Regions from separate parts of the Pseudarthrobacter sp. AG30 genome, predicted to be linked through region 1. Evidence: predicted binding sites of a transcription regulator. Region 1 holds the regulator's gene; the other holds the start of a gene.

Region 1 (5,131 bases):
CAGGTTAGCGCCACCCAGATCAGCGTGGCGATAACGGCGAAGATGTTGCCCACGTAGGGAATGAACACCAGGATGTTGGCCAGGACCGCGGCGATGGTGGGCGGCAGGCTGAAGTTCAGCGCTTCCTTCGACTCCTGCGCGGTGAACGGTCCGCGGTCCCGGAAGATCAGGTAGATCAGCAGGGACGGAATGCACCCCAGGATCCCGCCGAAGTGGGCCAGCGTGGCCCATTGGCGGTCTTCGCTGGCCGTGAGCGGCAGCGCATTGGCGGGGACGCCATGGTACTCGGAACGGCCTTGGCCATCCCTGTGATCACGTGCGTTTTCTGCCACAGTCTGTTTTCCTTCTGGGGTGCAAGTGGTGCTGACGACTAATAAGGACTCGGTGCCATGCTGTGAAAAGCAAGGCATCGCAGTATCCAGAATACTGGGTCGCGGGGCGGGAGCGGCTTTCAGGGCACGGTGAGGAAGTCGATCACTTCCTCAACCCGCCCCAGCAGCGACGGTTCCAGGTCGGCGTACGTGCGGACGGCGCCGAGGAGCTTTTGCCACCCCAGCCCGATATCTTCCTTCGAGGAGTGGGGCCAGCCAAAGGCCTTCAGGATGCCGGTCTTCCAGTCCTGGCCGCGGGGAATCGCCGGCCATTGCTGGATGCCCAGCACCGCGGGGCGGATGGCCTGCCACACGTCCACGTAGGGGTGGCCGACGATCAGGACATTTCCGGCGGCACCAGGGGAGGCCATCACAGCCTCGGCGATGCGCGATTCCTTTGAATCGGGCACCAGGTGGTCCACGAGGACCCCGAGGCGGCGCCCAGGTCCCGGCCTGAAGTCCGCCACGGCGGCCGTGAGGTCGTCGATGCCGTGCAGGGGTTCGACGACGATGCCTTCCACCCGAAGGTCGTCTCCCCACACCTTCTCCACCAGTTCAGCGTCATGCTTGCCTTCCACCCAGATCCGGCTCGCCTTTGCGACCTGGGCGCGCTGCCCTGCCACCCGAACCGACCCGGACGCGGTCCGCCCTGCGGCGGGACCGGCCCCAGCGCGGGCGGGCGCCGGCGGCATCAGGCGGATCGGCTGTCCTTCCAGGAGGAAGCCGAAGCCCAGCCGGAAGGACCGCGATTTTCCGCGCCGGTCCTCGAGGGCAACCACGTGCATTCCGCCGGACTTCTCCACCCGGGTGACAGCCCCAACCCAGCCGGACTGGACTTCCTCAAGCACCATGCCGCGCTCCACGGGAACCTCCGGCAGTTCGGTCCGGGCAGGGGCGGAAATCCCGCGGGGGCCCCAGTTCTGGTAGTCCATGGATTCGATCCGCCTCGCATTAGGTCCTCACCCCCGGAGTTTCGCCCGGAGCGGTACCAATGCTAACAACGGGCCGAGGCATAATAGACTGTTAGCACTGAGGCATGTCGAGTGCTAACCCCTGGGCGGCACCGGACGGGGCACGCGCCCCGGACCGTGGATGGAGGTGGAGAGTGAGCGAGCCACGCAAACTGGAAGTGCTGCGGGCGATCGTGGAGGACTACGTCCACTCCCGCGAGCCGGTCGGCTCAAAAGCGCTGGTGGAGCGCCATCATCTCGGTGTGTCCAGCGCCACGATCCGCAACGACATGGCGGCGCTGGAGGATGAGGGCCTGATCACCGCGCCGCACACCAGCGCAGGGCGGATACCCACGGACAAGGGCTACCGCCTGTTCGTGGACCAGATCTCGGCGGTCAAGCCCCTGTCGGCCGCAGAGCGGCGGGCCATCCAATCACTCCTGGAAGGAGCGGACGACCTCGACGACGTCCTGGACCGCACGGTCCGCCTCCTGTCCCAGCTGACCAACCAGGTGGCCGTGGTCCAGTACCCGCACTTGAGCAGGGCCCTGGTCCGCCACATCGAATTCGTGCTGCTGGCACCGCGCAAAGTACTGGTGGTGCTGATTGCCAACAGCGGCAAAGTCGAGCAGCGCGTGATCGACGTCGGCCAGGACCTCGGTGACGAGGCGCTGGCGGAGTTGCGGACCCGGTTCCTCGGGGCCTTGGGCGGCACGTCGCTGAGCCACCTCGCGCAGGCCTTGCCCGCCGTCGTCGCCGCCGCGCCGCACCCTCAGCGCCAGGCCGCGCACGCACTCGCGCTTGGGCTGGAGGTTTTGGCCCAGAGCAGCCGGGAAGACCGGATGGTCATGGCCGGAACGGCCAACCTGGCCCGGTCCAACGTAGACTTTCCACTCAGCATCGGCCCGGTGCTCGAAGCACTCGAGGAGCAGGTGGTGATGCTGCGGTTGCTGAGCGAAATGGCACAGGACCACCGTGGCGTGGCCGTCAGCATCGGACGGGAGAACCCTTACGACGGCCTCGCGGAGGCATCGGTGGTGGCCACAGGCTACGGCCCTGACAGCGCCGCGAAGGTAGGGATCCTTGGCCCCACACGGATGGACTACCCCACCACCATGGCCGCCGTCAGGGCCGTGGCCCGCTACCTTTCCAGGATTTTGGGGCCCTGATCCTCCGTTGCCGGACCACGTCCGGCAACGGGACCGGACACCGGGCCCAACGGCACGCAGTACAACAAGGAAGAGATACGAACTTTGAGCAGCCACTATGACGTCCTTGGAGTCTCCCCCGAAGCTACGGGCGAAGAGATCAAAAAGGCCTACCGCAAACTGGCCCGCACCCTCCACCCGGACGTAAACCCCGGGGCGGACGCGTCGGAACGCTTCAAGGCAGTCACTCACGCCTACGAGGTCCTCTCCGACCCCCAGAAGCGCCGCATCTACGACACCACCGGCAATGAGAACGGAACGGACAACGGCTTCGGCGGTGCGGGCTACGCGGGCCAAGGGTTCGCGTTCCAGGACATCTTCGACACCTTCTTCGGCGCCGGCGGCACGTCCGGTCCGGCGTCCCGGGTGCGAAGGGGCCAGGACGCGCTCATCAGCGTCCGGATCGACCTCCGCGACGCCGTCTTTGGCGTCAACAAGAAGCTCGAAGTGGACACCGCCGTCGTCTGCCCCACCTGCGACGGATCGTGCTGCCGCCCCGGCACACACCCCGAGCGCTGCGATATCTGCGGCGGCAGCGGCCAGGTCCAGCGTGCCGTCCGCTCCATTCTTGGCCAGGTCATGACGGCGGCCCCCTGCGGCACCTGCGAAGGCTTCGGCACGGTCATCAAGGATCCCTGCAACGAATGCAGCGGCCAGGGCCGCATCCGCAGCCGCCGCTCACTGACCATCAAGGTTCCTGCCGGTGTTGCCACCGGAACCCGCATCCAGCTCTCCGGGCAAGGCGAAGCCGGCCCCGCCGGTGGCCCCGCAGGCGACCTCTACGTGGAGATCCGGGTCAACAACGACGCCACCTATGTCCGCGAAGGCGATGACCTGCACGCCACTTTGCACATCCCCATGACAGCGGCTGCCCTCGGCACGGACGTCAGCCTGGAAACCTTCGACGGCAGCCAGGAGATCGACGTCAAGCCCGGCACCCAGTCCGGCGAGGTCATTACCCTCCGCGGTCTGGGCGTCACCCACCTGAGGGGCTACGGGCGCGGAGACCTGAAGGTCCACCTCCAAGTGGACACTCCCGCCAAACTCGACGCCGCGCAAGAGGACCTGCTGCGCCAGCTGGCCAAGCTCCGTGGGGAACAGATCACCGAGGGTAAGCTCGCTGCCAGCGGCGGGATGTTCGCCAAGCTCCGGGACCGGCTCGGTAACCTGTAGCGGTGAGCAACCCCGTATTCTTTGCCAGCCCCGGCTCGCTGGACGGCCTGGCGCCCGGCCAGGTCTTTGTCCTGGAAGGCCCTGAAGCCCGGCACGCAGTCACCGTGAAGCGCTTGTCGCCGGGGGAGGCCGTGGACATCGTGGACGGCGCCGGCGCCCGCATGACCGGCAAGGTGGCATCAGCATCGTCCTCCGCGCTGGAAGTGGAGTGCGGGACCGTGGTGGCCGAAGACAGGCCCGAGGTCCGGTTGGTGCTGGCGCAAGCGCTGGCCAAGGGCGACAGGGACGAACTGGCCATTGAGACGGCAACGGAACTGGGCATCGATGCCGTCATACCCTGGCAGTCGGAACGGTCCATCGTCCGCTGGAAGGGGGACCGGGCCGCCAAGGCCCATGCCAAGTGGCAGTCGGCCGTTGCCGCTGCCGCCAAGCAGGCCCGCCGCGCCTGGATTCCCGAGGTACGGGACGCCGTTGAAACGTCCGGGCTCTGCAACGCCGTGGCCGCCGCGGACCTGGCCGTGATCTTGCACGAAGACGCTGTCAGGCCCCTGCGCACCGTCCTGGAAGGATGGCAGGGGAGCGCGGGCACCGGGCCCCGCGAGATCCTGCTGATTGTTGGCCCCGAAGGCGGCATCAGTCCCCGCGAGGTGACGAAGCTCTGTGACAACGGCGCGGTGACGGCCCTGCTGGGGCACCACGTCCTGCGGTCCTCCACTGCCGGCCCGGCCGCCGTCGTGCTGGCCAGCGATATCCTGGGACGCTGGGCTACCGCACCCTAAAGGACCGGGTGTCCTCGTTCCGGTCCGGTTCTCCACCGGATCCGGCCTGCGCCACGTGGAGTTCATAGTCACCGGCCGGCAGGTTAAGGGCCAGTGTGAAGACCCCCGCCTGGCCCTGCTCCGCGGCCGCCGTCGTTTCGCCGCTCAGGAAAGGCGTCTTGCCGCCACCGTTGTCCGCAACCTGCAGGATTTGCCAGTGGAGCTTGGCTCCCGGCGACGTGCTGCGGCCCGTGATCTTCACGCTTCCTGCCGGGACTTCGGTATTTTCCTGCGGATCAATGATCCAGACCGGCGCCACCAGGCCGGCAGCACGGGTCATCAGGGCGCCCAGCTGGACCTTCCCGAAAGCGACGTAGTCGGTGTGCCCGTCCACGAGGATCCGGACCCGGACCTGCTGGCTGGTGTCGATCAGCCCCGAACTGGCGGCCGCCGCGGTGGCCGTATAAATCAGTTGCTGGATGGCGCGGGCAGCCATGTCGGCGTCGAGGTTGCTGTTGAACGCGTCAGCCGAAACGTCCACCGTAATGACGTCTTTGCCTGAAATCGAGGTGGCCAACTTATCCGGATTCTGCCATGGCGTGAAGAAATCGGGGTCGAGCGGCTTCTCCGACATCATGGCCCGCAACGCACGCGTTACCGGGTTGTCCTGC
Region 2 (5,131 bases), on a different contig from region 1:
CTCGTACTCGCCGGACTTGGCGTTGAAACCGTTGTTGGTTTCGAGGTCGGCCACCTTGGAGGTGATGACGTAGCCGTCGAAGCCGGCATTCTGGGCGATCCAGCGCAGCGGCTGGACCAGGGCGCGGCGGACGATGCCCACGGCAGCAGCAGCGTCGCCTTCGAGTGCCTTGACGGACGGGTCCTCATCCAGTGCCTTCAGGGCGTGGATCAGGGCTGAGCCGCCACCAGCCACGATGCCTTCTTCGAGGGCAGCGCGGGTGGAGGAAACGGCGTCCTCGATACGGTGCTTCTTTTCCTTCAGCTCAACCTCGGTGGCAGCACCCACCTTGATGACGCCGATGCCGCCGGCCAGCTTGGCCAGGCGCTCCTGGAGCTTTTCACGGTCCCAATCGGAGTCGGTGCGGGTCAGCTCGGCGCGCAGCTGCGCGACGCGGGCCGCAACGTCTTCGGCCGAGCCTGCGCCGTCGACGATGGTGGTGTTGTCCTTGGTGACGGTGATGCGGCGGGCGGTGCCGAGCACCTCCAGGCCCACGGTGTCCAGGCTCAGGCCCAGTTCCGGGGACACAACCTGTGCGCCGGTGAGGGTGGCGATGTCCTGGAGCATGGCCTTGCGGCGGTCACCGAAGCCCGGTGCCTTGACGGCCACGACGTTCAGGGTGCCGCGGATGCGGTTGACGATCAGCGTGGACAGGGCCTCGCCGTCGACGTCCTCGGCGATGATGAACAGCGGCTTGGAGCTCTGCAGCGCCTTTTCCAGCAGCGGCAGGAATTCCTGGATGGAGGAGATCTTGCCCTGGTTGATCAGGATCAGGGCGTCCTCGAGGACGGCTTCCTGGCGTTCTGCGTCGGTGACGAAGTACGGGGACAGGTAGCCCTTGTCGAACTGCATGCCCTCGGTGAGGACCAGTTCGGTCTGGGTGGTGGAGGACTCTTCGATGGTGATGACGCCATCCTTGCCCACCTTGCCGAAGGCCTCGGCGAGGAGTTCGCCGATTTCGTCGCTCTGCGCCGAGATGGCGGCAACGTTCGCAACCTGGGTGCCCTCGACGGGGCGTGCGTTCTCCAGCAGGCGGGCGGCGACGGCTTCAACCGAAACCTCGATGCCGCGCTTGATCTGGCCGGGGGCAGCACCGGCGGCAACGTTGCGCAGGCCTTCCTTGACCAGGGCCTGTGCCAGGACGGTGGCGGTGGTGGTGCCGTCACCGGCAACGTCGTTGGTCTTGGTGGCGACTTCCTTGGCCAGCTGGGCGCCAAGGTTCTCGTAGGGGTCGTCCAGTTCGACTTCGCGGGCGATGGTGACGCCGTCGTTCGTGATGGTGGGGGCGCCCCACTTCTTGTCCAGGACGACGTTGCGGCCGCGGGGGCCGAGCGTCACCTTGACGGTGTTGGCGAGCTTATCGATGCCGGCCTCGAGGGCCCGGCGTGCAGCGTCGTCAAACGCAAGCTGCTTTGCCATGGTTTTGTCCTTTCAAAGACAGAAACCCCGCACTGCCGGCCAGCATAAGCGTGGCCGGCGGCACGGGGATCCGAAAGAGTTACTTGACGACGATCGCCAGGACGTCGCGGGCGGACAGCACGAGGTACTCGGTGCCGCCGGTCTTGACTTCGGTTCCGCCGTACTTGGAGTAGATGACGACGTCGCCAACGGCTACGTCGACAGGAACGCGGTTGCCGTCTTCGAAGCGGCCGGGGCCTACTGCAACAACTTCGCCTTCCTGCGGCTTCTCCTGTGCGGAGTCCGGGATGACCAGGCCGGAAGCCGTGGTCTGCTCGGCTTCGAGCGGGCGGACAACAATACGATCCTCAAGAGGCTTAATAGAGACCGACACTCGGACCTCTCCTTTTCGTCAGCAAATTCGTGGACTGGAAAGCTTTCCGCCGTGGCTGGCAAACCGTCGTCGCGGTGCCGGCAGCAGCCTGGCTGGCAGCTCTTCATGTGTTAGCACCCTCCGGGGGAGAGTGCTAATTGAAACTCTATGTAAGGGTTAGCACTCGGTCAAGGCGAGTGCCAGTTTTTCGTCATCGGCGTATTCCGTTGAGCGCGGTTTCGGAAGCAGCGGGGGCCCAGGCAGCTTCAGCGGCCCAGATCGTCGAAGTCCACGTCCTCGCCGCCGTCGGCATCACTGCCACCCTGCTTCCGGCTACGGAACAGCACCCAGCCCGCAGCGGCCGCGGCGAGCAGTGCCGCCACGAGGAAGAAGATGCTCCCGGCCCGCGCGCCGTCGTACAGTCCGCGGATGTCGCGGGCTTCCTGCGTGTTGTCCGAGATGTCGTTGCCGCCCACCGAGTAGACAGTGGCGTTGAATGTGTCCAGGACGAAGATGATCACCAGAAGCGCGATGCACACCAGTGCCACCACGGCCGCGGCGATCAGGACCGGGCGGGCAAACCGGGCAGGACCCCGTTCCTTGGGGTCGTGTTCGCCGGTGCCCCCGGGGGCTGCGGTTTCATCCATGGTGTCCACACTATCGGCAACCCCGCATTCGCTCCTCCACTAGGCTGGAACCCATGGCTCACGCTCCCCAGGACCAGATCGCACCGCTGCTGACCCCCGAAGGCTGGGAGCTGTTGGCCTCCCTGGGCCCCTACCGGGACGAGGATTCCTTCGAACTCAACTCCGCGCTCCGGAAGGCCGGCCATCCTGCCGGGCTGGTCTCCGCCGTCCTGACCCAGTCGCGGCTGCGCACCAAGGCCGAGGCGAAGTTCGGTGAGTTCGCCCGCCAGATGCTCTTCACCCAGGCAGGCCTGGAGCAGGCCACCCGCCTGAACGTCGCGGCGCGCCACGCACAGCGGTTCGCCGCCGCCGGGATCAGCCATGTGGCGGACCTGGGCTGTGGCCTGGGCGCCGATTCCCTGGCCCTGGCATCCCTTGACCTCACAGTGACCGCCGTCGAAATGGACGAGACCACGGCGGCCTGCGCCACGGTGAACCTGATCCCCTTCCCCAACGCCACCGTGGTGCACGCGGACGCGGCAGCGGTGCCGCTGGAGGGGGTCGACGGCGTGTGGCTGGATCCAGCACGCCGGGTCACCTCCACGTCCGGCACCAAGCGGATCTGGGACCCGGAAGCGTTCTCACCGCCGCTGTCCTTCGTTGAATCGCTCGCGGCGTCCGGGAAGGCGGTGGGCGTCAAGATGGGGCCCGGCATGCCGCACGAATCCGTGCCCGCCGGCTGCGAGGCCCAGTGGGTGTCGGTAGCCGGAGACGTCACCGAAGTAACCCTGTGGTTCAACGCCGTCAGCAGGCCGGGGGTGCGCCGCGCCGCCCTGGTCCTTGGCCCGGAAGGTGCGGCCGAACTGACCAGCGGCAACGAATTCGGTGCCAGCCCCACCGCACCGGTGGGACCGGTGGAGGGCTACCTGTACGAACCCGACGGCGCCGTGATCCGGGCCGGACTGGTGGCGGATGTCGCGCTGGAACTCGGCGGCCACCTGGTGGATGAGCACATCGCCTACATCTGTGCGCCGGAACTGGTGGCCACGCCGTTCGCCCGCGCCTACAAAGTGCGGGAAGTGATGCCCTACAACGTCAAGGCGCTCAAAGCCTGGGTGAAGCAGGAGGGCATCACCGTGCTGGACATCAAGAAGCGGGGCACTGCCGTCACCCCCGAAGAACTGCGGAAGCAACTGCTGCCGGGCGGAAAGGCGGCCGGCAAGGGTTCCGGAAAGAAGGCCGCCGGCAAGGCCGCCACCCTGGTCCTGACCCGGATTGGCGAGGACCGGGTGGCCGTCGTGGTGGAATCCGTCCCGACCGGCATGCCCTAGGGCCGGCCGGGCGGGCCGCACGTCCGCTACTGGGCGCGCATGAACTCCTCGGCGGCCCGCACCTGCTCAGCCGTGGGCCGTACGCCGGTGTACAGGACAAACTGTTCGAGGGCCTGGATGGTGGCCACTTCGGCACCGGTGATGACCGGCTTGCCGGCTGCACGGGCGGCCCGGATCAGCGGCGTCTCGGCGGGCAAGGCCACCACGTCGAAGACCAGGCGGGCCGCTTCGATTGCCTCCGCCGGGAACGCCACGGTCTCTGCGTCCGCCCCGCCGGCCATACTCCCTGCCATTCCGATGGGCGTGACGTTGATGATGAGGTCAGCCGTCCTGCCGTCTAGCGCTGCCCGCCACTGGAAGCCGTACTGGTCTCCGAGCGCCCGGCCGGAGGCCTCGTTCCGGGACAAGACCGTGACGTTGGCGAAGCCGGCGTCACGCAAGGCCGCCACCGTGGCCTTGGCCATGCCGCCGGATCCCTGCACCACCACGGAGTAGCGGGTGGGGACCTCGTTGGAGGCCAGGAGCTGCTCAATGGCCGTGTAGTCGGTGTTGTACGCCTTGAGGTGGCCATCAGTGTTCACGATCGTGTTCACGGAGTCGATGGCCTTGGCGGAGGGGTCCATCTCGTCCACCAGGGCTATGACGTCTTCCTTGTAGGGCATGGAGATGGCACAGCCCCGGATGCCCAGGCCCCGCACGCCGGCGATGGCCTGTTCAAGGTTGGTGGGCGCGAACGCCTTGTAGATCCAGTTCAGGTCCAGTTGCCCGTAAAGGTGGTTGTGGAACCGGGTCCCGTTGTTGCTGGGGCGGGCGGAGAGCGAGATGCAGAGGGTCATGTCTTTATTCAGAATGGGCACCCGACCATTAAACGCGCTCACCGCCGCTCCCGCTCGCAAGTCACGGAGTGCAGCCGGTTCCGGCAGGATAGGGCCCGACGGCGGCAGGCAGCTTTCCGGGCGCCGTTGCCTTCCCTGCCAGGACGGCGGCGAGGGCGTCGAAGGCGGTGTCGTTGCGGCCGTAGAGCGCCAGCTTGATCGGTGCGTTGGAGTCCTGCAGCGGCCAGGGCGCGTCCAGGGCTACCGCGATGTCTCCCGCTCCCGGTGTGCCGCCGAAGCCGATGAGGTTGACCACGGGGCCGGAGCCGACGGCCAGGCCGGCACGGGCGGCAGCGGCTTCGAAGCGTTCGCGGTCCCCCGGGCCACCGCCTTGGACGCGTACCGAACCCGGCACCAGCGGTCCGTGGCAGGGGCCGGAGAGGACTGTCACGGCGGCTGCCGAGACCTTGGCTGACAGGGCTGCGCCACTGCCGGCCGGAGCACCCGCACCGGGGGTCCCCGCAGGGGCCGCTGTGCGCGCATGCCACA

The links. Region 1 encodes HrcA, which represses chaperone genes, less so after heat shock. Its sites were predicted from a motif close to TTNGCACTCGNNNNNNNCGAGTGCNAA; they were not measured.
Region 2: the regulator HrcA is predicted to act here: its motif matches at 1,988-2,014, upstream of groES (co-chaperone GroES).

The regions. Positions count from the first base shown of each region.
Region 1 is NZ_QEHL01000003.1:258,880-264,010, forward strand. It holds gene DC347_RS04405 (DUF4870 domain-containing protein) at 1-332, opposite strand, end outside; gene DC347_RS04410 (DUF3097 domain-containing protein) at 452-1,303, opposite strand; gene hrcA (heat-inducible transcriptional repressor HrcA) at 1,477-2,490, shown strand; gene dnaJ (molecular chaperone DnaJ) at 2,575-3,702, shown strand; gene DC347_RS04425 (16S rRNA (uracil(1498)-N(3))-methyltransferase) at 3,705-4,481, shown strand; gene DC347_RS04430 (GerMN domain-containing protein) at 4,468-5,131, opposite strand, start outside.
Region 2 is NZ_QEHL01000002.1:298,233-303,363, reverse strand. It holds gene groL (chaperonin GroEL) at 1-1,458, opposite strand, end outside; gene groES (co-chaperone GroES) at 1,538-1,831, opposite strand; gene DC347_RS03135 (hypothetical protein) at 2,077-2,457, opposite strand; gene DC347_RS03130 (class I SAM-dependent methyltransferase) at 2,511-3,767, shown strand; gene DC347_RS03125 (shikimate 5-dehydrogenase) at 3,794-4,624, opposite strand; gene DC347_RS03120 (glycoside hydrolase family 3 N-terminal domain-containing protein) at 4,665-5,131, opposite strand, start outside.